4 regions of the Intrasporangium mesophilum genome follow, and region 4 is predicted to be linked to each of the others. Evidence: riboswitches for the same ligand, from Rfam matches in the RefSeq annotation. Region 4 holds a riboswitch; each other region holds the start of a gene.
What was found. A riboswitch is a leader RNA that binds a small molecule or an ion and turns the genes downstream of it on or off. The one in region 4 is predicted to bind S-adenosylmethionine.

Region 1 (5,802 bases), on a different contig from region 4:
GGATCGCAGCCGGTAAGGCGGTCAGCAGCTGCTCCGGGCGGGTGATCCTGTCGAAGAAGCGGCTGATCGGCCGGAAGACGTCGTTCACGCTGAGGTCGGCATCGACCGGGTGCTGCAGCTGCTGTAGCACCGGTCCCTGGTGGCGGGTGGCGTAGGTGTCACCCGGCAGCAGGAGCACGGGGAGCCGGTTCACGCTGGCCAGCGCCGCCCCGGTGACCATATTCATCGCGCCAGGACCGATCGACGCGGTCACCGCCAGGGTCGCACGTCGCCGGGAGTGCTTGGCGAACCCCACCGCAGCATGGACCAGGGACTGCTCGTTGCGGCCCTGGATAAACGGCATCGACTCGTTCAGCTGGTCCAGGGCCTGACCCAGGCCGGCTACGTTGCCGTGCCCGAAGATGCCCAGGGTGGCGGGGATCAGCCGACGGCGCTCGCCGTCAGCCACGGAGTACTGCCGGGACAGGTACGTCACCACGGCCTGGGCGACGGTCAGTCGGACGGTAGGAGCAGCGGTCATCGTGGGCTCTTTCACAGGTGGAGTCAGGTCAGGGAGGCTGGAGCGGGTGGGCCGTTGCCTACCAAGGACGGCCATGCAGGATGACGGTCTTGACATCTGTCATCTCGGCGACCGCGGGACGGGGGCCTTCCTTCCCGATGCCGCTGCCCTTCAGGCCGCCGTAGGGCATCAGGTCGGCGCGCCACAGTGGGGTCCAGTTGATGTGGATGGTGCCGGCATCGATCTCCCGGATGGCACGCACCGCACCGGAGACGTCCGAGGTGAAGATCCCCGCGCCCAGTCCGTATGCCGTGTCGTTGGCCTGCGCGATCGCGGACTGCCAGTCCGCGGCCGTCGACACCGCGACCGCCGGACCGAACAGCTCGTCCTGGCTGAACGGTGAGCGGGGGTCGACACCCGAAACCACGGTGGGCGAGACGATGGCGCCATCTCGCTCGCCACCGGTCAGCAGCGTGGCCCCGCCCTGCACAGCGGCGCGGATCGACCCCTCGACGCGCTCGGCCTCCTGACGCGTGATCAGGGTGCCCATGACCGTATCGGGGGAACCCGGGTTCCCGGTACTGATCTTCTCCACCCGTGGGACCAGGGCGTCGAGGAAGTCACCGGCGATCGTCGGGTGGGTGATGACCCGCTGTACGGAGATGCACACCTGTCCGGCGTTGACGAAACCTCCGAGAGCGACGGCAGCAGCGGCAGCGTCGATGTCGGCGTCGGGCAGGACGACCACCGGACATGACGCGCCCAGCTCGAGGGACAGCTTCTTCACGCCGGCCCTCTGGGTGATGCGGGTGCCCGTGACGGTCGAGCCGGTGAACGAGATCTTGTTCACGCGCGGGTCGCCGACCAGGGCATCGCCCAGTTCCGCGCCGGGGCCCGTCAACACCGACAGGACCCCCTCGGGAAGACCGGCATCGACGAAGCATGCGGCGAGGGCCAGGGCGGTCAGTGGTGTCGTACGGGCCGGCTTGAGCACCACGGCATTCCCGGCAGCCAGTGCCGGAGCGACCTTGTGCAGCACCAGCAGTGATGGGTAGTTGAAAGGCGTGATGGCAACCACGACTCCGACCGGCTGGCGAACGGTGAACCCCACCTTGTCGAATCCCGTCCCGGGGTTCGCGTCGAGCGGAAGCGAGTCGCCGTAGAGCTGGGTCCCCTCGAAGGCGGCCAGCCGGATCAGCTCACCGGACCGGGAGGTCTCGCCGCGGGCCTCGGTGATGGTCTTGCCGGCCTCCGCGCTGATGGTCTGCGCGATCGCCTCCGCCCGCTCATCCGCCAGGTCGGCCGCCGCCAACAGGACCCGAATCCGCTGATGCGCCGGGGTGCGTCGCCACACCCTTGCCCCCTCCGCCGCCGCGGCCAGGGCCGTGTCGACATCCTCGACGCCAGCCACCGGCACGGACCCGACCACCGACCCATCGAAGGGCGACGTCACATCCTCCCGACGGCCCGAAGCAGCGTCGCCCCACTGGCCACCAACCAACAGCTTCACCGTGAACTCCGTCCATCGACATCGAAGGCGGACTACCGGGCGATTCACTCGCTCAGGCGGCGGTCCAGTTCCATCAGCGTGACGGTCGTGGGGTGCGCCGGTCAAGAAACGAAATCCATCAAAAGCCCATCATCATGGATCTCTAATCTCTAGCACTGGCAACCGAACTGCGGTCTCCACGCGTTGACGCGGAGACTAGCCTGGCCCTTGTGAATCCATCACAGACCCATCAGACTGAGGTCATGGGCCACCCCTATCCGATCCGCGAGATCGCCCGCCAGTCCGGACTGAGCGAGGCCACCGTGGACCGCGTGCTGAACAAGCGACCCGGGGTCCGTCCGAGCACGGCGGCCAACGTCGCACAGGCGATCAGCGATCTTGACAGGCAGCGCAGCCAGCTCCGTCTCAGCGGCCGCACCTTCATTGTCGATGTCGTCATGCAGACTCCCGACCGGTTCTCGGCCGCCGTCAAGTCAGCACTGGAGCTCGAGCTGCCCATGCTGCGACCGGCAGTCGTCCGGTCGCGATTTGACTTCCGCGAGAAGGCGCGGCCGCGGGAGCTGGTGAGAACTCTCGACGACATCGGGCGCCGCGGCTCGATGGGGGTCATCCTCAAGGCACCCGACGAGCCCGAAGTCAGCGACGCGATCAACAGGCTGCATGACACCGGGATTCCGGTGGTCACCCTCGTCACCGACATCCCGCTGAGTCAGCGCGTGGCGTACGTGGGCATAGACAACCGGGCGGCAGGCGCGACCGCGGCCTACCTCATGGACCAGTTGCTCCCAACGGGCGAGGACGCGATCCTGATCGCGTTGAGCCGTACCGCGTTCCGCGGTGAGGAGGAACGCGAGATGGGTTTCCGAGCGGCCATGCGGGAGCGAACAGGAGGCCGAAGGCTGTATGAGGCCACCGATACCGACGGCATCGACACGGCGGTCCGGGACCAGACCATCTCCCTGCTTCGTGAACACCCCGACGTCACCGCGGTCTACTCGATCGGCGGAGGAAACCGGGCGATCCTGGACGCCTTCGAGGTCGTCGAACGGAGGTGCCGGGTCTTCATCGCTCACGACCTGGACCGTGACAACCTGTCGCTGATCCAGAACCGGCAGATCACCGCCGTGCTGCACCACGACCTGCGACAGGACATGCGCCGCGCCTGTCACGTGATCATGCAAGCCAACGGGGCTGTCGACGGGCCGATCGAGTCCATCCCGTCACAGATCAATGTCATCACGCCCCACAACATCCCCTCCCATCCCATGCACTCGAGCGTCCGCTGACCGCATCCCAGATCGGCGGATGCGTGGCTGGCTTCCGCAGTCGGCTCTCGGCGGACGACAGGGACGATGGCGAACCCCTCCGGGTGCCGCTCATCGCGACTGCCTGCAGGACGGGTCTGGTGTGCTCGCCACCCGTTCTGTACTGCCCCAGGCCGGGGCTCGGAGCCTCACTCGGGGCGGAGGCCCCGAGACCGGCGTCTCGTCATGAGAGACATTCCCTAGAGAACTAGTAGGAAATGCGGCGAGCCCGCTACTGTCGTCGACAGGTCACGAGATCCAGTGCCAAGCCCCGGCTCGCTGGACAGCAACCCTCCCTCGCGGTGGGGTGCTCCGGGTGACGACCCGGTGGCCACCAACCGGTGGCCGCAAGCGCGAGGCTCACCAGAGCCTCGGTCCAAGAGGACGGCTCATGAACCTCCGCCTGACCGGTCGGCGCCACGTCGACCTGCAGCGCGTCGCCAGCGCCCTCTGTCGCGCCTGAGACCACGAGGTATGCCGCTGTCCGCCGGCCGCGGCCCCGCCACCTGACGCTTCGGTCACCTGACCGCCCCGTCAGCTGACCGTCGTCGTTCCCCGCAGCAACGCGGTGCCTCCTGGGCCCTGCGACGTCGGCTTCGGCCCTGCCGGGACTCGCTGCAGCCGTGCCCTGCTCGGCCGTGCCCTGCTCGGCCATGCCCCGCTCGGCATGCGGCCTTCGCTCTGCCCGCCCCGCCTGCACCACTTCCGCACCACTGCCCGCACACCACCACACCCGTCGAAGGGTCTCCCATGGCACGCATCGCCACCATCTCCAGCAGCCCGTCCGAGGTATCGCGCACCGAAGCGGTCCTCGCCGACGTCAGCGCGCGGGTCACCAGCCACGGCCACCAGGTCACGCGCCTCGTGCTACGCGACCTGCCGGCGGAGCCCCTGCTGCTCGGCCGCGCCGACGATCCCGCCGTGGCGGCCGCCGTCGCGGTCATCGCGAACGCCGACGCGGTCGTGGTGTCCACGCCCGTCTACAAGGCGGCATACGCCGGCCTGCTGAAGACCTTCCTCGACCTGCTCCCGCAGTTCGCGCTCCGCGACAAGGTCGTCCTGCCAGTTGCCACCGGCGGGACCGCGGCCCACGTGCTCGCCATCGACTACGCGCTGCGGCCGGTTCTGACCAGCCTCGGCGCCACCACCGTCACGCCCGGCTGGTTCGTCCTGTCCTCCCAGGTCACCTGGGCCGACGACGGCTCGCCCGTGCTCGACGAGGCGGCGGCGACCCCGCTGCGCGACGTCACCCACGGGTTCCTCGCCGCCATCGCGCGTCACCAGGCACTCGGTGCCCACATCGAGCGCACTGCCGTCGCCTGACGACCGCTCCCCCGCCTCCGCCCCGCACCCCCGCACCCCCAGAGAAGGAACAAACCATGACGCACCTCATCTCGCGCACTGTTGCCCTGCCGGTGGCCTTGCTGGTCACCTCTCTCGCGGCCGCATGCTCGACCGCCGCCGGAGCCGAGACGGACACGGCCGGCGCGGTGACCCTGCGCTACCAGGGCAGCGCCAACGCGGTGTCGTTGCCCGAGCTCGCCGCCGACCTCGGCTACTTCAAGGTCGTCAAGCTGAAGTGGGTGGGCAACACGATCAGCGGCCCGCAGGATATCCAGTCCGCCGCGACCGACCAGACCGACTTCGGCGGCGCCTTCGCCGGGGCGGTCGTCAAGCTGATCAGCGCCGGCGCCCCGGTCAAGGCCGTCATCAACTACTACGGCGAGGACGCCAAGACGTTCAACGGCTTCTACGTCAAGGCCGACGGCCCGATCAAGGCCCCCCGCGATCTGATCGGCAAGAAGATCGCGGTCAACACGCTCGGCGCGCACAGCGAGGCGGTCATCAACACCTACCTGAAGAAGAACGGCCTCACGCCGGACGAGATCAAGCAGGTCCAGCTGGTCGTGGTGCCACCGAACGACACCGAGCAGGCCATCCGCCGCGACCAGGTCGATGTCGGCGCGCTGGGCGGCATACTCCAGGACCGCGCCATCGCCGACGGTGGGCTGCGTCGCCTGTTCAGCGACTACGAGCTCTTCGGTGCCTTCAACGGCGGCCAGTACGTCCTGCGGAACGACTTCATCAAGAGCAACCCCGAGGCCGCCAGGGACTTCGTCACGGGCGTGGCCAAGGCCATCGAGTGGGAGCGCACCACGCCACGTGAGCAGGTCATCGCCCGGTTCACCTCAATCATCGACAAGCGCGGCCGCAACGAGAAGACGGACAACCTGAAGTACTGGAAGAGCGTCGGCGTCACCGAGCGCGGCATCGTCAGCGATGCGGACTTCAGCCGTTGGGGCAGCTGGCTCGAGGAGAAGGGCTTCCTGGGCGGCAAGCCGCTGGACCCCGCCTCCTACTACACCAACGAGCTCAACGGGCTCGCCAAGGAGGGGTGACCGGCTATGCCCGACACACTGACCGACACGAAGACCAACGCACCCCCGGACCCGCAGACCCCGCGCATCTCACTGCGCGCCGTGACCAAG
Region 2 (5,802 bases), on a different contig from region 4:
GACGACGTTGGGTTGGCGGCTGGTCAATCCCGCGATGCCTTCGGAGTGGACCGTCTCGCTGGGGGAGGCGACCGAGCAGCTGCGGGAGAAGTACGGCATCACCCGCGACCGGCAGGACGCCTTCGCCGAGCGCTCGCACCGGCTCGCCGACGAGGCGTGGACGCAGGGCTGGTACGACGAGCTGGTGGTGTCGGTGCCGGGCGTGGACCTTGCTCGTGACGAGTCGATCCGCCCGGACACGACCACGGAGCGGCTGGCCGGGCTGAAGACCTCCTTCCGCAAGGAGGGAGGCACGGTGACCGCCGGCAACGCCTCGCCCCTCAACGACGGCGCCTCCGCGGTCCTCCTCGGCAGCGAGCGTGCCCGCGACGACATCGGCCTGGACCCGCTCGCGCGGATCGCGGGTCGCGGGTCGAGCGCGCTCGAGCCCCAGTACTTCGGTTACGCCCCCGTCGACGCGGCCAACCAGGCTCTCGCCCGCGCGGGCATCACGTGGGCGGACGTGTCTGCGGTCGAGCTCAACGAGGCCTTCGCCGCGCAGTCCCTGGCGTGCCTTGACGCCTGGCCGATCGATGCCGAGATCGTCAACCGGCACGGCGGCGCGATCGCGATCGGCCACCCGCTCGGTGCCTCCGGCGGCCGCATCCTCGGCACGCTGGCCCGCGACCTGCAGCGCACCGGCGAGCGCTGGGGCGTCGCCTGCATCTGCATCGGCGTCGGCCAGGGGCTTGCGGTGGTGCTGGAGAACGTCAGCGGGCACTGAGCACGGCCCTCGAGGGCGGGCGACGGGCACGGAGAAGGAGAGGCCCGTCCCTCTCCACTTTCAACGTATAACGCACACGGGGTCTTGCGGCAAGGCCCCCTCGCCGTCGGACAATTGCCGGCCGAGGCCAGATCCAGCGGCCACGCGAACGGAGCCGATGACGTGACCCCCTTGACCACCAGCGCCTTCGACCTTCCCGACTACCTCGCCGCCAAGGCGGACCCGGCGCTCATCGCCACCGACGAGCGGCAGTTCGCCGCTGTCGCCGACAGCCTCGAGCGCACGATCACCGACCTGTCCGACCGTCTCGATGCGGCGCGCCGAGCACCCGGCGGGGCCGGGCAGCAGGCCTTGGACCGCGACCAGGAGGTGCACCGGCTGACCGCACGCCTGCGCACCCTGCGCAGGTTCGGGCTCGACCTCTGTCTCGGGCGCATGGTCATGGCCGACGACCCGGACCCGATCTACATCGGACGCCTCGGGCTCAAGGACAGCGCGGGACGCCAGCTCCTCGTGGACTGGCGCGCTCCGGCCGCGGAGCCGTTCTTCGGTGCGACCCACGCCAACCCGATGGGCCTGACGAGCCGTCGCCGGTACCGCTGGGCCCGCGGAAGGGTCAACGACTTCTGGGACGAGGTGTTCGCCCCGGACGGGGTGGACCACCACGCCGCACTCGATGACCAGTCCGCCTTCATCGCCAGCCTCGGCGGGTCTCGCACGTCCCGGATGCGCGACGTGCTTAGCACGATCCAGGCCGACCAGGACGCCATCATCCGTGCGGGCTCGCGCGGCCCGCTCGTCGTGGACGGAGGGCCCGGCACCGGCAAGACGGTCGTCGCACTGCACCGGACGGCATACCTGCTCTACTCCGACCCGCGCCTGGGGCACCGGCGCGGCGGCGTCCTCTTCGTCGGCCCGCACGAGCCGTACCTCGCCTACGTGTCCGACGTCCTGCCCAGCCTCGGTGAGGAAGGCGTTCTGACCTGCACGCTGCGCGACCTCGTCCCCGAGGGGGCGACCGCGAGCGCCGAGACGGACCCGGAGGTCGCGCGCCTGAAGTCGTCGGCCGCCATGGTGACGGCGATCGAGCCGGCTGTGCTGCTCTACGAGGAGCCGCCCACCGAAGGGATGACCGTCGAGACGCCCTGGGCGCAGGTGTGGATCAGCGCCGACGACTGGGCGCAGGCCTTCCGGGCTGTGGAACCGGGCACCCCGCACAACGAGGCGCGCGACCAGATCTGGGACGAGCTCGTCTCGATCATCGCCGACAGGCACGACGACGAGTTCGATGACGAGGACCACGAAGAGGACCATGACGAGGACCGCGACGAGAACCACGACGAGGACCATGACGACCGCACGCCGGAGCGGATGCGCGCCTCGCTGCGCCAGAACCGGGAGCTGGTGACCGCGCTCAACCGGGCGTGGCCGATGCTCGAGGCGACCGACCTCGTCGGCGACCTGTGGACGGTGCCGGCCTATCTGCGCCGCTGTGCCCCGTGGCTGACCGTCGAGGAGGTCCGCACGCTTCAGCGCGGGGACGCGCAGGCGTGGACGGTCTCCGACCTGCCGCTGCTCGACGCCGCGCGTCAGCGGCTCGGCGACGCAGAGGCCTCTGGCCGCAAGACCCGTCGCGACGCTGTCGTGTCGGCCGAGCGCGAGCAGATGGCGCGGGTGGTGGACGACCTCATCGCGTCCGACGACTCGGAGATGCACGTGATGTCGATGCTGCGCGGGCAGGACCTCGCGGACGCACTGGTCGACGAGTCGGGACTCGACAACGGCGAGCTCGACCGGCTGACAGGGCCATTCGCCCACATCGTCGTGGACGAGGCCCAGGAGCTCACCGATGCCGAGTGGCAGATGCTGCTGCTCCGGTGCCCGTCACGCAGCCTCACCATCGTCGGCGACCGCGCCCAGGCGCGGCACGGCTTCACCGAGACCTGGGGGGAGCGCCTCGGTCGGATCGGCCTCGACCGCCACACGCTCGCGTCGCTGACCATCAACTACCGGACGCCCACGGAGGTGATGGCCGAGGCCGAGCCGGTGATCCGTGCAGCCATCCCGGACGCCAATGTGCCGACCTCGATCCGCGACGGCCGAGCGCCCGTGGTGCACGCCTCTACCGCCGACCGGGACCAGCTCCTCGACGCCTGGCTCGCCACCCATGGCGAGGGAGTCGCTTGTGTCATAGGCGATTCCACGTTCGCCGCGACATCACGAGTGCGGTCGCTGACCCCGGAGCTGGCCAAGGGTCTGGAGTTCGACCTGGTCGTGCTGGTCGACCCTGAGTCGTTCGGCACCGGCATCGAAGGGGCGGTCGACCGCTACGTCTCCATGACCCGGGCGACCCAGCAGCTGGCGATCCTGACGAGCACCTGACGCATCGCGCAGCTCACGCCACCACGTGCGCGGGTCCCGTCGCCCGGCCTTCGCGTCGGGACACCTCTGCGCGGACGAGGGGGATCACGTGACGGCCGAAGTCGACTGCGTCCGTGCGGGTGTCGAGGCCCTGCACCGAGAAGACCCTGACGCCGAGGTCGTAGTAGGCGAGCAGGGTGGTCGCGACCGTGTCAGGCGTCCCGACGAGCTGAGTCCGGCCTTGTCGGGCGTCGCCTGCGAGGGTCGTGCCGGCGGCGCCTGCAGCCCTCTCCTCGGCGATCCGTGCGGTCGCCCCGATGACTGCCCGGAAGGCGACTTGGAACCGAGCACTGTCACGACCGGCGGCACCTGCGCCCGCGCGGATACCGTCGAGCTGCGCCGCCGTCGGAAGGAGACCGCCGCCTCGCAGCTCGACGGTATCCGCCGCAGCGGCCGCCGCCTCGGATGGTGTCCCGCCGGTCCTGCGCACGGTGATGCTCGGACGGGGGCTTTGTGCGGGCCTGATGCCTGGCGCTCGGCCTTCGACGCGATAGTGCCGGCCGGCGAAGCTGAACGGCTCCGAGCTGGTCCACGCAAGCTTGAGGAGTGTGAGGTACTCGCTCGTGGGCGTGGAGCCTCCCACATCAGGATGCTGGGGCGACACGTCATCGTCGTCGATGAGCAGCTCGAGGCGGCCGCCGCTGAGGTGGTCGAGGGTCGCGAAGGTCCGTGCCGCCGCGAGGGGGTGACCCGCTGCCGGCCGGTGGGCGACCACGATGTCGAGCAGCTCGGTCTGGCTGCCGACATAGGCCGCAATCATGGCCGGGTCCGCTGATCCGCGGTCATCGGCGACGAGGACCTTGTCCCACCCGTAGTCCTCGTGAGCGCGGGCAAGGCGAGCGGCCTGGTAGAGATCAAGTGAGCTCAGCTCTCCGTGGGTCTTCCCGGGCTCGACCGGGAACGCGACACCGAGGAACTCGACTGGCATTTCGGGGTCTCCTTGCCTGTGCGGGTGCAGTTGGGGACCCGGGTCGAGTCCACGCTTGCCGGCGCCGGTCGGCGACAGCCGGGTCGTCATCCGGAGCACCCCGCCGCGGAGGAGGGTTGCTGCCCAGCGAGCCGGGGCTTGGCGCTGGAGCTCTTGACCTGCGGCCACGCTACGCAGCGCGCTCAAGGCCAGTCAACGCGAGGATTGGCCCGGATTGGTCTGCTTCTGAGCGCTCGCCGTGATCGTCGAGTTGGCTCGAATTGCTTTCTGTTACAAGCGATTTAGAGGGTGGACTGCCATTGTGCGACCATCAAATTCCTATCGTTTCGCTGGGATATTGGTCGAAGGGCTTCTTGCATGGTGAGACGCCTGCCGGCGTAGCGTGATCTGGACTGATGAAAGGGAGGAGACATGGCGAACCTCGTCGTGCATTTCGAGATCCACGCATCAGAGCCGCAGCGGCTCATCGACTTCTACGGCCAGCTGCTCGGCTGGACGTTCAGTCAGTTCGGCGACATGCCGTACTGGTCCATCGACACCGGCGAGGGCTCGATGAAGATGAACGAGCCCGGCAGCGGCATCAACGGCGGACTGACCCAGCGCCAGGGCCCGGCCCCGGAGCCCGGAGCACCCGTCACGGGGTGCGACATCGTGATCGGGGTGGACGGCAACGTCGACGACGTGTTCAAGAAGGGGCTGGACCTCGGCGGCATAGAGGCGCTTCCCCTCGCGGACATGGAAGGCATCGGACGTGTCGGCTACCTGCTGGACCCTGACGGCAACGTGTTCGGGCTCATCTCGCCGGTCCTGTCCGATGGCAGGAACGTCATGGATGGCGGCGGCTGACCGGCAACACACCCGGAAACCTGCATCTCCGCACAGTTGCAACAGGGGCGAGCTGCCGACTTCCGGGTGTGTTGCCTCGCGGGTGGGCTGACGCACAATACGCTCGTCTCGCGACGCGTACGACGACGAAGGTGGTCAGACAGTGGCCGTGATCATCCCCCGCTGGGAGTGGCGGTGCTTCGGCGAGCGTTTCGGGGCCGCTGAGGCGCGCATCGACTCACTCACGCCCGACCGCGTGCAGGAGAGCGACGAGATCTACCTGCTGTCCTCGACCGGCACGGATGCCGTCAAGGTCCGTGACGAGCTGATGGACGTCAAGCACCTCGTGCAGGTGAATGCCGACGGTCTCGAGCAGTGGGTCCCCGTCATGAAGGCGGCCTTCCCGCTGACCACGGCCGATGTGAAGGAAATGCTTGCGGCGCTTGGCATTTCGTCCTCGGCGTCCAAGCTTCGCACCACGTACACCCTTGCCGACCTGATGGGCGAGGTGGTGGTCCCGAACGCCGACCTCATCGCGGTCGAGGTGCACAAGAGGCGCGTGCGGTACACCATCGGCGGCTGCATCTCGGAGGTGACCGACGTGCGTGCGGGGGATGCGTCCACGCGCACCATTGCCATCGAGTCGGAGGACGCCGAGCGAGTCGTCGCCGCCGTGCGCGACCTCGGCCTGCCGTTGCGGCCGAACGTCAGCTTCGCCAGTGGCCTCAGGCGGCTCGTCCGTTTCGGCACCGAGCGGTATGCCGTCATCGACGTGGGCACGAACTCGGTGAAGTTCCACATCGGCGAGCGTGGGGCGGACGGCGCGTGGCGCACCGTCGTGGACCGCGCGGAGACGACGCGGCTC
Region 3 (5,802 bases), on a different contig from region 4:
CCGACGCGAACGCCATGCTCCGGATCCTGTTCAGCCGTCTCGGAAAGCCCCACATCGGGTCGCCGCAGGCCTACTCGTTCAACGTCGCCTCGATCTCCGGGGCCGGAGCGGTCACCATCGAGCGGGGCGGCTCGACGACGAAGGAGCGGCGCAGCTTCAGCATCACCGGCGGCATGTGTCCCCGCTGCGAGGGCATGGGCAACGTGACGGACTTCGACCTGACCGCGCTCTACGACGAGTCCAGGTCGCTCAACGAGGGCGCCCTGACGATCCCGGGCTACAGCATGGACGGCTGGTACGGCCGCATCTTCCGCGGCAGCGGCTTCTTCGACCCGGACAAGCCGATCCGCAAGTACACCAAGAGGGAGCTGCACGACCTGCTCTACAAGGAGCCGACCAAGATCAAGGTCGAGGGGATCAACCTCACCTACGAGGGGCTCGTCCCGAAGATCCAGAAGTCGATGCTGTCCAAGGACGTCGACTCGCTCCAGCCGCACATCCGCGCCTTCGTCGAGCGGGCGGTGACCTTCACGACCTGTCCCGAGTGCGAGGGAACCCGCCTGAGCAAGGCGGCCCGGTCCTCGAAGATCGCGGGCATCAGCATCGCCGACGCGTGCGCCATGCAGATCAGCGACCTCGCCGACTGGGTGCGCGCACTGCAGGAGCCGTCAGTGGCCCCGCTGCTGACCGCGCTTCGTGACGCCCTCGAGTCGTTCGTCGAGATGGGTCTGGGCTACCTCAGCCTCGATCGTTCGTCGGGCACGCTGTCCGGCGGAGAAGCCCAGCGCACCAAGATGATCCGGCACCTGGGGTCCTCGCTCACCGACGTCACGTATGTCTTCGACGAGCCGACGATCGGCCTGCACCCCCATGACATCCAGCGCATGAACGGCCTGCTGCTGCAGCTGCGCGACAAGGGCAACACGGTGCTCGTGGTGGAGCACAAGCCCGAGGCCATCGCCATCGCCGACCACGTCGTCGACCTCGGGCCCGGCGCGGGCACGGCCGGCGGCGAGGTGGTCTTCGAGGGGACCGTCGACGGGCTTCGCGGGAGCGACACGATCACCGGGCGACACCTCGACGACCGCGCCAGGCTCAAGCCGTCCGTCCGGACCTCGTCCGGAGCCCTCGAGGTGCGCGGCGCGAGCACGCACAACCTGCGGGACGTCGACGTCGACCTTCCGCTCGGCGTGCTTGTCGTCATCACCGGCGTGGCGGGCTCCGGCAAGAGCTCGCTGGTGCGCGGCTCGGTTGCGGGCCGCGACGGCGTGGTGGTCGTCGACCAGGGAGCGATCCGCGGATCTCGCCGCAGCAATCCCGCCACGTACACCGGGCTGCTCGAGCCGATCCGGAAGGCCTTCGCCAAGGCCAACGGGGTCAAGCCGGCGCTGTTCAGCGCCAACTCCGAGGGCGCGTGCCCGACGTGCAACGGCGCCGGGGTGATCTACACCGACCTGGCGATGATGGCCGGAGTCGCCGTCGTGTGCGAGGAGTGCGGAGGCAAGCGGTTCCAGGCCCAGGTGCTCGAGTACACCTTCGGCGGCAAGGACATCAGCGAGGTCCTGGCCATGCCCGTCGCCGAGGCCGTCGAGTTCTTCGCCGACAGCGAGGCCAAGATCCCTCCGGCGCACCAGATCCTGCGCCGGTTGGACGACGTCGGGCTGGGTTACCTCAGCCTCGGCCAGCCCCTCACCACGCTGTCCGGCGGCGAGCGTCAGCGGCTCAAGCTGGCGACGCAGATGGCCGAGAAGGGCGACGTCTACGTGCTCGACGAGCCGACGAGCGGTCTGCACCTGGCCGACGTCGAGCAGCTGCTCGGGCTCCTCGACCGGCTGGTCGACTCCGGCAAGTCCGTCATCGTCATCGAGCACCACCAGGCCGTCATGGCGCATGCCGACTGGGTCATCGACCTCGGCCCGGGCGCTGGCCACGACGGCGGCCGGGTCGTCTTCGAGGGTTCTCCCGCCGAGCTCGTGGCGTCGCAGGGCACGCTCACGGGCGAGCACCTCGCGGCATACGTCGGGGGGTGACCTCACCCCGGCGGGAGGCCACGCGACCGTGGAGCGCGACGTCCTTCCCACCCCCGCCTCTCGTCGAGTGAGCGCCCAGTCCCACCAGCCACACGACCACACACACGCCCCGACCTCAACGCAGGTCGAGTGAGCGCTCAGTCCCAGCAGCCCCGTCGAACCGAGTGGCCAGAGTGGCCAGAGGGACGAGCTGCTCACTGGACGTGAGGGTGGAGTCCGCCGGCCAGACGCGCGACGGACAGGGCGACAGGAGGGCGGGACAGGAGGGCGCGACAGGAGCGCTCGACAGGAGAGCACGACGCGGGGCGGCACGGTGTCTCAGATGGCGACACCTCCGGACCGACGGGTGGACAGGCCTCCGGCGGGCCCCCTATCGTCGTGCCAGGTCAAGAGTGTCAGCGACAAGCCCCGGCTCGCTGGCCAGCAACCCTCCTCCGCGGTGGGGTGCTCCGGGTGACGACCTGGCCGTTCCTCGTGGTGTTCGTGACATGCGAGGGCCGGCAAGCGCGGGCCTGCATCCGGTGGGTCCCTCAGACCCAGGAGCAGTCTCATGTCCGTTCTCCCTACCACCGCACTCTGTGGCGGCGCGCCGGCGCCGGTCGTGCGCACGCGGGCCCTGCACGTCGTGCCGGAGGCGAACACGCTGCCGAGCGTCGTCGGCGCCGGCCTGCGCGTCCCCACCCTGAGGGGCGAGGTCACCTACGCCAACCTCGACCACGCCGCCTCGACCCCGGCCCTGACCGAGGTCAAGGCTGCGGTCGACCGGGCGCTGGAGACGTACTCCTCCGTCCACCGCGGCGCCGGGTTCGCCTCCCGCCTGACGAGCGCGTGGTACGAGCAGGCCCGCTCCGAGGTGGCCGAGTTCGTCGGGGCCCGAGCGGACGACATCGTCGTCTTCACCCGCACGACCACGGACTCCTGGTCGGTGCTGTCCAGGGCCCTGCCGGGCCGCACGACCGTGTTCGTCTTCGGGACCGAGCACCACTCGACGCTGCTTCCGTGGGGCCGCTTCCGCACGGTCCGGCTTCCGGTCCCGGAGTCGGTCGAGGACGCCCACGCGCTGCTCGACGAGGCACTCTCGGAGCACCCATCGCGTCACCGGCTCGTGGTCATCGCGGCCGCGTCCAACGTGACCGGCGAGGTCTGGCCCGTCGAGCGGTTCGCGCGGCTCGCCCACGACCACGGGGCACGCATCGCCGTCGATGCCGCGCAGCTGTCCGCGCACCGCACCATCGACCTCGCCGCCTGGGATGCCGACTACGTCGCGTTCTCCGGCCACAAGACGTACGCCCCCTACGGCGCCGGCGTCCTCGCGGGCCGGTCCGACTGGCTCGACGCCGGCACGCCGTACCTGTTCGGCGGGGGCGCCACCCGTGCCGTCACCGAGGAGGGCACGACGTGGGCGGTCGGCCCGGCCCGCCATGAGGGCGGCAGCCCGAACGTCATCGGTGCCATCGCCCTCGCCGCGGCGTGCGCGACGATCCGCCAACACCGAGCCGCGATCGAGGCTCACGAGGAGCAGCTCCTGTCACGCCTGCGGGACGGCCTGGAGGACGTGCCCGGCGTCGAGGTGCTCCACATCTTCGATGATGAGCACGACCGGGTCGGCGTCGTGGCCTTCACCGTCGACGGCTTCGACTCCTCCCTCGTGTCGCAGGTGCTCTCCGTCGAGCACGGGATCGGTGTGCGTGACGGCAAGTTCTGCGCGCACCTGCTCGTCGATGAGCTCCTCGACGACCCCTGGGGCGAGCAGCCGGCTACCGCCGTCCGCGCCAGCATCGGGCTGGGCAGCACGGCGGAGGGCGTCGAGCGCCTCGTCACGGCGGTCCGCCGGCTGGTCGAGCAGGGCCCGGTCTCGTCCTGGTCGCACACCGAGGCGGGCTGGGTGCTCGACGGCGACGACCCGCGCGACATCGAGGTCGACCGGCCCTGGTGAGGCGCGGACCAGCGCGTCCTCGGCAACGTGGGAGGCGTGGGACGACGCGCTCACTCGACCAGTTCGGGACGGCGCGGCCCCCCGGCGGCGGTCAGCCGGCTTTCCGGAGGGCGTAGCTCGCCCACACGGCCGCGTGGTCGGCCCGGTTGTACGCAATCTCACCGGCGTCGACGAGGGTGAGCCCCCGGCTCAGCACGTGGTCGATCTGGACGTAGGGCGGCATACGGCTGTCGGAGTAGGGCCAGGTGCGCACCCAGCCCTGACCAGCCTCCCGCTGGGCGTCCATCAGCCCGGTCGCGAGGTCACGGAAGACCGGATGGCCGAAGGCCGCGTTGAAGTCACCGGCGATGAGCACCGGCTCGCTGCCCTGCTGCGCGTCCTTCCAGGCGTCGAGGCGCTGCAGGCCGGCGTGCCACTGGTCCGTCGCGCCGCGCAGCGGAGCCATCGGGTGCGCCACCTTGAGGCGCACCCGGCCTTCGGCGACAGTCACGTCGACCTCGGGCTGCGCGCTCGGCGTCGCCTCGACGGCAGGGTCGGTCCCGGCGCTGCGCAGGCTCAGCGGGTAGCGCGAGAGGATCATCGTGCCGGTGTAGGTGTCCGCCCGAGGCGTTCCGACCCGCTGCGTGAAGTAAGCGGTCGCGCCGTCGTCGTCGAGACCCTGGATGGCGTCCGGCGTGGCCTCCGTGAGCACGAGCACGTCGACGCTGTGGTAGCGCACGGCGTCCATCAGCTGCAGCGGGTTCGCCTGCCCGAAGCGCAGGTTCGCTGCCATGACCGTGAGGTCGCGGTCCGCCTTGGGCGACGCATGGGACCGGTACGTCGGCACGGCCATCGCCATCGCGACCGTGAGCGCCGCGACGACCGGCACCACCATCCACCACCGCCGCAGCAGCAGGGTCGCGGCTGTCAGCAGGATGAGCCCGACGACCACGAACGGGGCGCCGGACTGGATGACCACCACGAGGTATGCCGTCGAGTCCAGCCAGCGCAGCGCGCCCATCGCGACAAGGAGGACGAGCGCGACAGCGATGGCCACGTCCAGCCACCAGCGTGGGAGCCGAGCGCGCTCGTCGGACGCGTCGGGCTCCCCCTCGTCGACGGGTGCCGCAGCGGCGTACGTGGCGGTCATCTCAGGCCTGGAGCACGACCGGGATGATCATGGGCCGCCGGCGGATCTTGCCGCCGACCCAGGACCCGACGGCTCGCCGGATGACCTGCTGGAGCTGGTGGTCGTCGCGGACGCCGTTGGCGACCGCCTCCTCCACGGCGCGCTCCACCTTGGGGATGACCTGCTGGAAGATCTCCTCGTCCTCGACGAAGCCGCGCGCCGTGATCTCCGGGCCGGATGCGATCTTCCCGGTTGCGGCATCGAGCACGACGATGCAGGTGATGAAGCCCTCGTCGCGCAGGATCCGGCGGTCCTTGAGCAGGGCCTCGTCGGTGCCTCCGATGTTGGTGCCGTCGACGTAGATGTAGCCGCAGTCGACGACGCCGACGACCGCGGCGTGCCCGTCGACGAGGTCGACGACGACGCCGTCCTCGGCGAGCACGACGTGGTCGTCCGCGACACCGGTGCTCTTGGCCAGCTGCGCGTTGGCGAACATGTGGCGCCACTCGCCGTGGACGGGCATCACGTTGCGGGGCTTGACGATGTTGTAGGCGTAGAGGAGCTCACCGGCGCTCGCGTGGCCGGAGACGTGCACCTTGGCGTTGCCCTTGTGCACGACGTGGGCTCCAAGGCGCATCAGGCCGTTGATGACGCGGTAGACGGCGTTCTCGTTGCCGGGGATCAGGCTGCTTGCGAGCAGCACGGTGTCTCCGGGGCCGACGTTGATG
Region 4 (5,802 bases):
CACATGGCGACGATCGACCGCAACACCGGCTGGACGACGGTTCTCGACCACCCGATCCCAGGGCGCCCTCCCGCGATCTTGGCCCTGGGTCGGCCTCGTCGTGAAAGGGCTCAGAGGGCCTTGACGGCCAGGACGGGACAGCTCGCGTCGAGCAGGATGCGCTGGGCGTTGGAGCCGAGGATCAGCTTGCCGACCGGGCTACGGCGGCGCAGGCCGATGACGATGAAATCGGCGTTCTCCTCCTCAGCGACGCTGATGAGGTCCTCGGCGGGGTCGTTGCCGCGCACGAGCTGGCGCACCTCGTGCTGCAGCCCCTGCTCCTCGAGCATCGCCTGAACGCGTGAGAGCTCGCCCTCGAACATGCTGGCCTCGTCGGCGTCGAAGTCCTTGCCGCCCCGGTGGGAGCTGATGACGACAAGCTTCGTACCTCGAAGGACGCACTCCTCGGCCGCTCGCTTGAGCGCCGCGCGACCTTCCTTGGTTGCGACATAACCAACGACGATGGCCACTTCCCCGGACCTCCTTGGGACGGAAACAACCAGTGCTCGAACCGTACCCGAAATCGGGGTCCGCGGCGCGCGGCGCGGCGGTGCTCGCAGAGTGACTGTGACCAGCCCGCGAGCGACCGCGGAGCCGGCCGCTCCGGCGGCCGCTCATCGACCGAACAGCGGGCTGCTCCGCCTGCTGGTCAGCCAGCCGACCGGGAAAGGGCCTCGGCGACGATCCGGCCGACCTGCTCCTCCTCGATGAGGAAGCCGTCGTGTCCGAAGTCGGACCGGATGTGCCTGCGGTAAGACCGGGGCAGGGCCATATGGAGCTCGTCCGAGAGCCGCGGCGGGTAGAGGCGGTCTGTGTCGACCGAGACCACGGTGCAGTCAGCCGTGACCCTCGCCAGCGCGGCCGCGACCCCACCGCGGTCGCGACCCACGTCGTGGGAGTTCATCGCCTCGGTGAGCACGAGGTAGGAGTTGGCGTCGAACCGTCGCGCAAGCTTGCCGGCGTGGTGGTCGAGGTAGGACTCGACCGCGAAGCGGCCCCGGTCGCCCGCGCGCAGCGGGTCCTCCCCGAGCTGTGCCTCACGGCCGAAGCGCGCGCTCAGCTCGGTCTCCGTGCGGTAGGTGATGTGTGCGATCCGGCGCGCGAGACCAAGCCCGGCCTCCGGACGCCGGGGCGAGTCGTAGTAGTCGCCTTCGGCGAAGTGCGGGTCGTTGCGGATCGCGAGGAGCTGCGGCTGGCACCACGCGATCTGGTCGGCCGTGGCGTATGCCGTCGAGGCCAGCACGATGCACCGCTCGACGATGTCGGGGTAGGTCACCGCCCACTCGATGGCGCGCATCCCGCCCATCGAGCCGCCGACCACGGCCGCGAGCCGGTGCACGCCGAGCGTGTTGAGCAGTGCGCGCTCGGCGGCGACCTGGTCGCGAACGGTGACGTACGGGAAGCGACTCCCCCACGATCGGCCGTCGGTGGAGGTGCTGGACGGACCGGTCGTGCCCTGGCAGCCGCCGAGGACGTTCGCCGCCACGACGAACCACTGAGCGGGGTCGACGGGCCTCCCGGGACCGATGAGGCTGTTCCACCAGCCCGGTGAGAGATGGCCATCACCCGCCTCGCCCACGACGTGACTGTCTCCGGTCAGGGCATGCTCGACAAGGATGACGTTGTCGGCCGCCTCGTTCAGCGTGCCCCAGGTCTCGTAGGCGATCCGGACCTCGGGGATCACTCCCCCGCGCTCGAGCTCGACGGGACCGATGTCGACGAACTGCCGGTTCCCGACCGGGTCGCCCTGGCGCCAGGCCCCGTCCAGCCTGGCGGCGCCATCCACGGTTGCCGATGCGGCCGCCGGCACCACAGCTGGGGCCGTCAACACAGGTGTCGCGGCCCCGGCCGTGTCAGGGCCCGCAGAAGCGACCTGACGCGCGGGACGCCGCGTTCGGACCGGCTGCCGGTCGGTGACTGTCATGGCGGATTGCTCCTAGGTGCTCGCGCTTGCACACACCCGGGACGGGCGTGGCCAGGTCCTCACCCGGGGCACCCCACCGCGAAGGAGGGTTGCCGACCAGCGAGCCGGGGCTTGTCACTGGTGCTCATGACCTTGGACCACCATACGCGAGCGTCCGCCTGCCGTTTACCTCACGGTCCACGACATGGACTCGAAGCCATGTCGTCGGCCAGGGCAGGCGACACGTGCGGAGCGCGCATCCTCGTGCGGCTCCGCGGGCCTCGGGCGAGGCCGCCGAGCCGAGTCACGACGACTCAACGGCGGTCTGGGCCCGCAAGCCACAGATCAGGGCCTCGCGGATGAGCAGGCTGAGGGCGTGGTCAGGCTCGGCCTCGAGGGCCCGATCCGCCGCGATCCCGGCGCGCGCTCCGTCGCCACCCCACCATGCATATGACGCGACCAGGGCAAGCAGCGGCGCCGCGTGTGGCGCCGGAGTCAGGCGACAGACCGCTTCGAGCCGCGCCTGGATCGCCTGAGAGGCGGCGGCCGCACCCCAGTCATCCCAGCCGAGGTCACTCCCCGTGCTGGGTGCCGCCGCGCGGGCCGGCCCCAGCTCCTGGCCGGCTGCCCCGGACCTCGCCCGGCGTTGTCGCCGGCCCCGCTTGCGCTTGCCGCGCCGTGGGCGTCGCACCCTACCGACCCCGGCGGACGGCTCATGGCCGTGGACGGAAGCGCGCGAGCGACCCGGCCCGGGCTGCACCCCCTCGAGCAGGGCAACGCCCGGGTCGATCGGGGACGTGGGCTGCGAGACGGCCTCGACGAGGAGAGCAAGAGACTGTGCCGGGTCTGTGGGCCACGAGTCGAGCAGCGCCGGGTCACACCTGAGCCACGCAAGGATCAGCCCGCGCACCCAGGGGTCGCGCAGTGGTCCGACGATCGTTGGGAGCCGGTCCTCGAGGGCGGCGCCCTCGAGGTCGCCTCGCAGCAGCCCTGCCCACGCCTCCAGCGTCTCCTTCACGAGTCGCTCGAGGGCAGCGAGACGCTCGGCATCGTCCGAGGGAGCTTCGCCCATGCCGTCGCCCCAGTCGTCGTCCCAGGCGTCGTCCCAGGCGTCCCAGCCGTCGCCCCACCCGTCCCAGCCGTCGTCCCAACTGTCAACGGACCCGTCGTCCCAAACGTCGTCCCAAACGTCGTCCCAAACGTCAACGGACTCGTCGTCCCGGCTGTTGTCCCAACCGTCAACAAGGCCCTCGTCCGAACCGTCGCCCAGGCCGACATCCCTGCCACCGTCAGGCTGCCCCGAGACCGCTCCGGACCCGTCTGGGAGACCGCGCCGGTCGCACCGTCCGCCCGCCTCGACGTACCGCTGCTGCCACTGCTCGATCCCGGACGAGATCGGCTCGTGCCGGGCATCGGACTGGTCCAGCGGCCCGAAGACCTGCCACAGGTCGTCGCGACCGCGGAGCGGGGCGTGCCCCAAGGCGACGAAGGAAGCGACCGCGGGCACATCGCTCGGATCAGGCACGGGATGCCCCTCCTCCGGGCAGCAGCCCCTGAGTAGGTCGAACCAGCGGCCATCCCGCACGACCACCCGCTCGCGGACGATGACGCGGTCCGCCTCGATGGCATCACTGAGCGCATCGATCAGTGGGCTGGCTTCACCGGCCTCGTCCTCGAAGCCGACAAGCGCCACAGCTGACGGCTTCTCGCTCAGGAGCACGGCCACCGCCTCGGTCACGGCCTGCTGCAGGCTGCCCTGTCGAGGGTCGTCGTGAGGTAAGTCCAGGCGAGCGACCAGCCCGATCCGCTTGCCGTGGAAGCAGCTGACCACGACGCTCCGTGACGGGTGGAACCCCAGCTGGAACGGGATGATGCTCAACAGGTCGGCAGCACCCGACAACGAGATCTTCGGCATTCCCCGAGCCTGGCGGCCCGGGCGGCACCGCGCCGCCCCTCGGACGACGCCTGTGGACGAAGCAGCGCCTGCGCGAGGGGATGTGGAAAGTCAGCGCTCGAGGCGCTTGCGCACCGACTCCATGACGTAGTCCGTGGCCGCTCCGCGCATGCCTTCGGGCAGGCGCGTGCGCGCCGAGCGACCGCCGCTGGCACCGGTGCCAGCTGTGGCACCGGCGCCAGCCGTGGCACCGGTCGTGCCCGTCGAACCACGCCCAGCCCCTGCATCCGTCCGTCCGGCGCCAGGAGGACCACCTCGGGCCCAGTCGGATCCGCGGGTGCCCGCACCTTCCGCGAGTCCGGGCGCCGCCGCCCCGGTGAAGTCTCGGTCTCGCCGCGGGACGGTCGGTCCTGTCGCGGCGCCGGGGACCGTGGCCGAGGATGCCTCGGACCCCGCCGGCGATGCGTAGCGCGACCAGGCCGCGAGCCCGCGTCGGGTCGAGGCCCTGGGGCGATGCAGGCCCTGGCCGATCTCCCAGGCGATGAAGCGGTCGGTCTCCTCGAAGAACACCTTGATCGCCCACGTGATCACCACGGCGTCGTCGGCCGCTCCGAGAACCGGCAGCAGCGCCTCGGGTATCAGGTCGACCGGCGACGCCACGTAGGCCACGGCCCCGGCGACGAGGCCGAGCTTGCCGAGGGTCACGCCGGCATACCTGCGTTCGACCGTCGCTCGCACGAGGCGGGGCACGGCCTGCGCGCGCTCGGTGAGCGACGGCGAGCCCGGGCGCGTCGACGCGCGCACGACGGAGGCGACGGTCGCTGCCAGCTTGATTCGCGAGGCGGTCTTCATGCCCGACCCAACGACCGACGGTGCGAGCGGATTCCCATGAGCCCAGACCTCATGCGTGCCCGAACGGGACGACGGGCGGGAACTCGTTGGCGGCCTGCCGCCCGATCCGGTTGAGGAGGTAGACGTCGATCGTCGCGCCGACGACCCCGCCGATGACAGGCAGGAGGCGGCCGAGACGGGCGAAGGTGCTCTGGCTGATCCGGCCGAGCAGCCGGAACCCGATGGCCTTGTTGAGGACCATCAGCGCGGGAGCGGGCAAGCGGTCGGTGGCGAGCGCCGAGAGCTTGCCGGTGCCGGCCTGCAGCCCCGCCCTCTTGAGCAGGTCGTTGCGGTCCGCGCCGACCAGCGTGAGCAGGATCGCCGAGCGGATCTCGGGCTGGTCGATGTCGTAGCCGCGGACCCTCGCGGTCGCCGCGGTCAAGCGCGTGGCCACGAGATAGAACTCGAGCACGTTGGCGGGCAAGGAGATCGGCATCGTGAAGAAGCCACCGAGCCCAGTGACGAAGCCGCCCACCGCGCCGATCTGGCGGTGGTCGTGCCGGATGATCTTGAGCGCCTGCTCCGTGTCGCCGCGCGCATGCTTGAGGGCCGTCGCTGCGACCTGGTGCGCCGAGTCGAACGGCCCCTTGCCGTCGATCCCGACGTCGGCCAGCCGCTCGACGAGACGGGTGGCAGCAGCGGTCAGACCTCCTTGGGACGAGCCCTTCGCACGAACCTGCGCGGTCTCCTCAGCCAGCTTGCGGGCCTCCTCGGCCGCGGCATCCGATGCCTTGACCGCCGCGTTGCTGTCCCCGAACATGCCCACCGGCTCCACCCCTTGCACGAAGTCGCGTCATCGGGCCGACGAACGGCCACCACGTCACCGTATGCCGGATGCCCGGCCCGTGGCAGCGGAAGCCATCGACGATGTCGGCCAATCCTCCCCGGCGCCCCGCTTCACGAGGCTGCCGCCCTCCCGCAGCACACCGTCGGACGGCTCTCGTAAGGTCGGGGCATGGGCGAAAGGATCCTCGGCGCCAGCCTCGATGGCCTCCGGCGCGACCGAACGTCGGTGAAGTGGCGGCGCTACGGCCCGGACGTGATCCCGCTGTGGATCGCCGAGATGGACTCCGCG

Region 1: another riboswitch for S-adenosylmethionine. It lies ahead of ACYVLP_RS05820 (putative leader peptide); the one in region 4 lies ahead of metX (homoserine O-acetyltransferase MetX).
Region 2: another riboswitch for S-adenosylmethionine. It lies ahead of ACYVLP_RS08530 (LLM class flavin-dependent oxidoreductase); the one in region 4 lies ahead of metX (homoserine O-acetyltransferase MetX).
Region 3: another riboswitch for S-adenosylmethionine. It lies ahead of ACYVLP_RS10985 (aminotransferase class V-fold PLP-dependent enzyme); the one in region 4 lies ahead of metX (homoserine O-acetyltransferase MetX).

Annotation. Positions count from the first base shown of each region.
Region 1 covers NZ_BAAGRF010000005.1:14,348-20,149, reverse strand. Annotated here, with positions in the region: gene iolD (3D-(3,5/4)-trihydroxycyclohexane-1,2-dione acylhydrolase (decyclizing)) at 1-520, opposite strand, end outside; gene ACYVLP_RS05830 (aldehyde dehydrogenase family protein) at 579-2,009, opposite strand; gene ACYVLP_RS05825 (LacI family DNA-binding transcriptional regulator) at 2,252-3,295, shown strand; SAM riboswitch class IV at 3,561-3,673, shown strand; gene ACYVLP_RS05820 (putative leader peptide) at 3,705-3,776, shown strand; gene ssuE (NADPH-dependent FMN reductase) at 4,064-4,636, shown strand; gene ACYVLP_RS05810 (ABC transporter substrate-binding protein) at 4,693-5,712, shown strand; gene ACYVLP_RS05805 (ABC transporter ATP-binding protein) at 5,719-5,802, shown strand, end outside.
Region 2 covers NZ_BAAGRF010000009.1:228,495-234,296, forward strand. Annotated here, with positions in the region: gene ACYVLP_RS08520 (thiolase family protein) at 1-763, shown strand, start outside; gene helR (RNA polymerase recycling motor ATPase HelR) at 926-3,145, shown strand; gene ACYVLP_RS08530 (LLM class flavin-dependent oxidoreductase) at 3,159-4,112, opposite strand; SAM riboswitch class IV at 4,159-4,271, opposite strand; gene ACYVLP_RS08535 (VOC family protein) at 4,524-4,958, shown strand; gene ACYVLP_RS08540 (Ppx/GppA phosphatase family protein) at 5,101-5,802, shown strand, end outside.
Region 3 covers NZ_BAAGRF010000012.1:51,839-57,640, reverse strand. Annotated here, with positions in the region: gene ACYVLP_RS10990 (ATP-binding cassette domain-containing protein) at 1-2,030, shown strand, start outside; SAM riboswitch class IV at 2,415-2,543, shown strand; gene ACYVLP_RS10985 (aminotransferase class V-fold PLP-dependent enzyme) at 2,581-3,966, shown strand; gene ACYVLP_RS10980 (endonuclease/exonuclease/phosphatase family protein) at 4,058-5,095, opposite strand; gene ACYVLP_RS10975 (ribonuclease J) at 5,097-5,802, opposite strand, start outside.
Region 4 covers NZ_BAAGRF010000029.1:85,478-91,279, forward strand. Annotated here, with positions in the region: gene ACYVLP_RS20330 (universal stress protein) at 111-509, opposite strand; gene metX (homoserine O-acetyltransferase MetX) at 689-1,963, opposite strand; SAM riboswitch class IV at 1,981-2,095, opposite strand; gene ACYVLP_RS20340 (DUF4192 family protein) at 2,247-3,857, opposite strand; gene ACYVLP_RS20345 (YkvA family protein) at 3,948-4,688, opposite strand; gene ACYVLP_RS20350 (EcsC family protein) at 4,738-5,487, opposite strand; gene ACYVLP_RS20355 (MalY/PatB family protein) at 5,683-5,802, shown strand, end outside.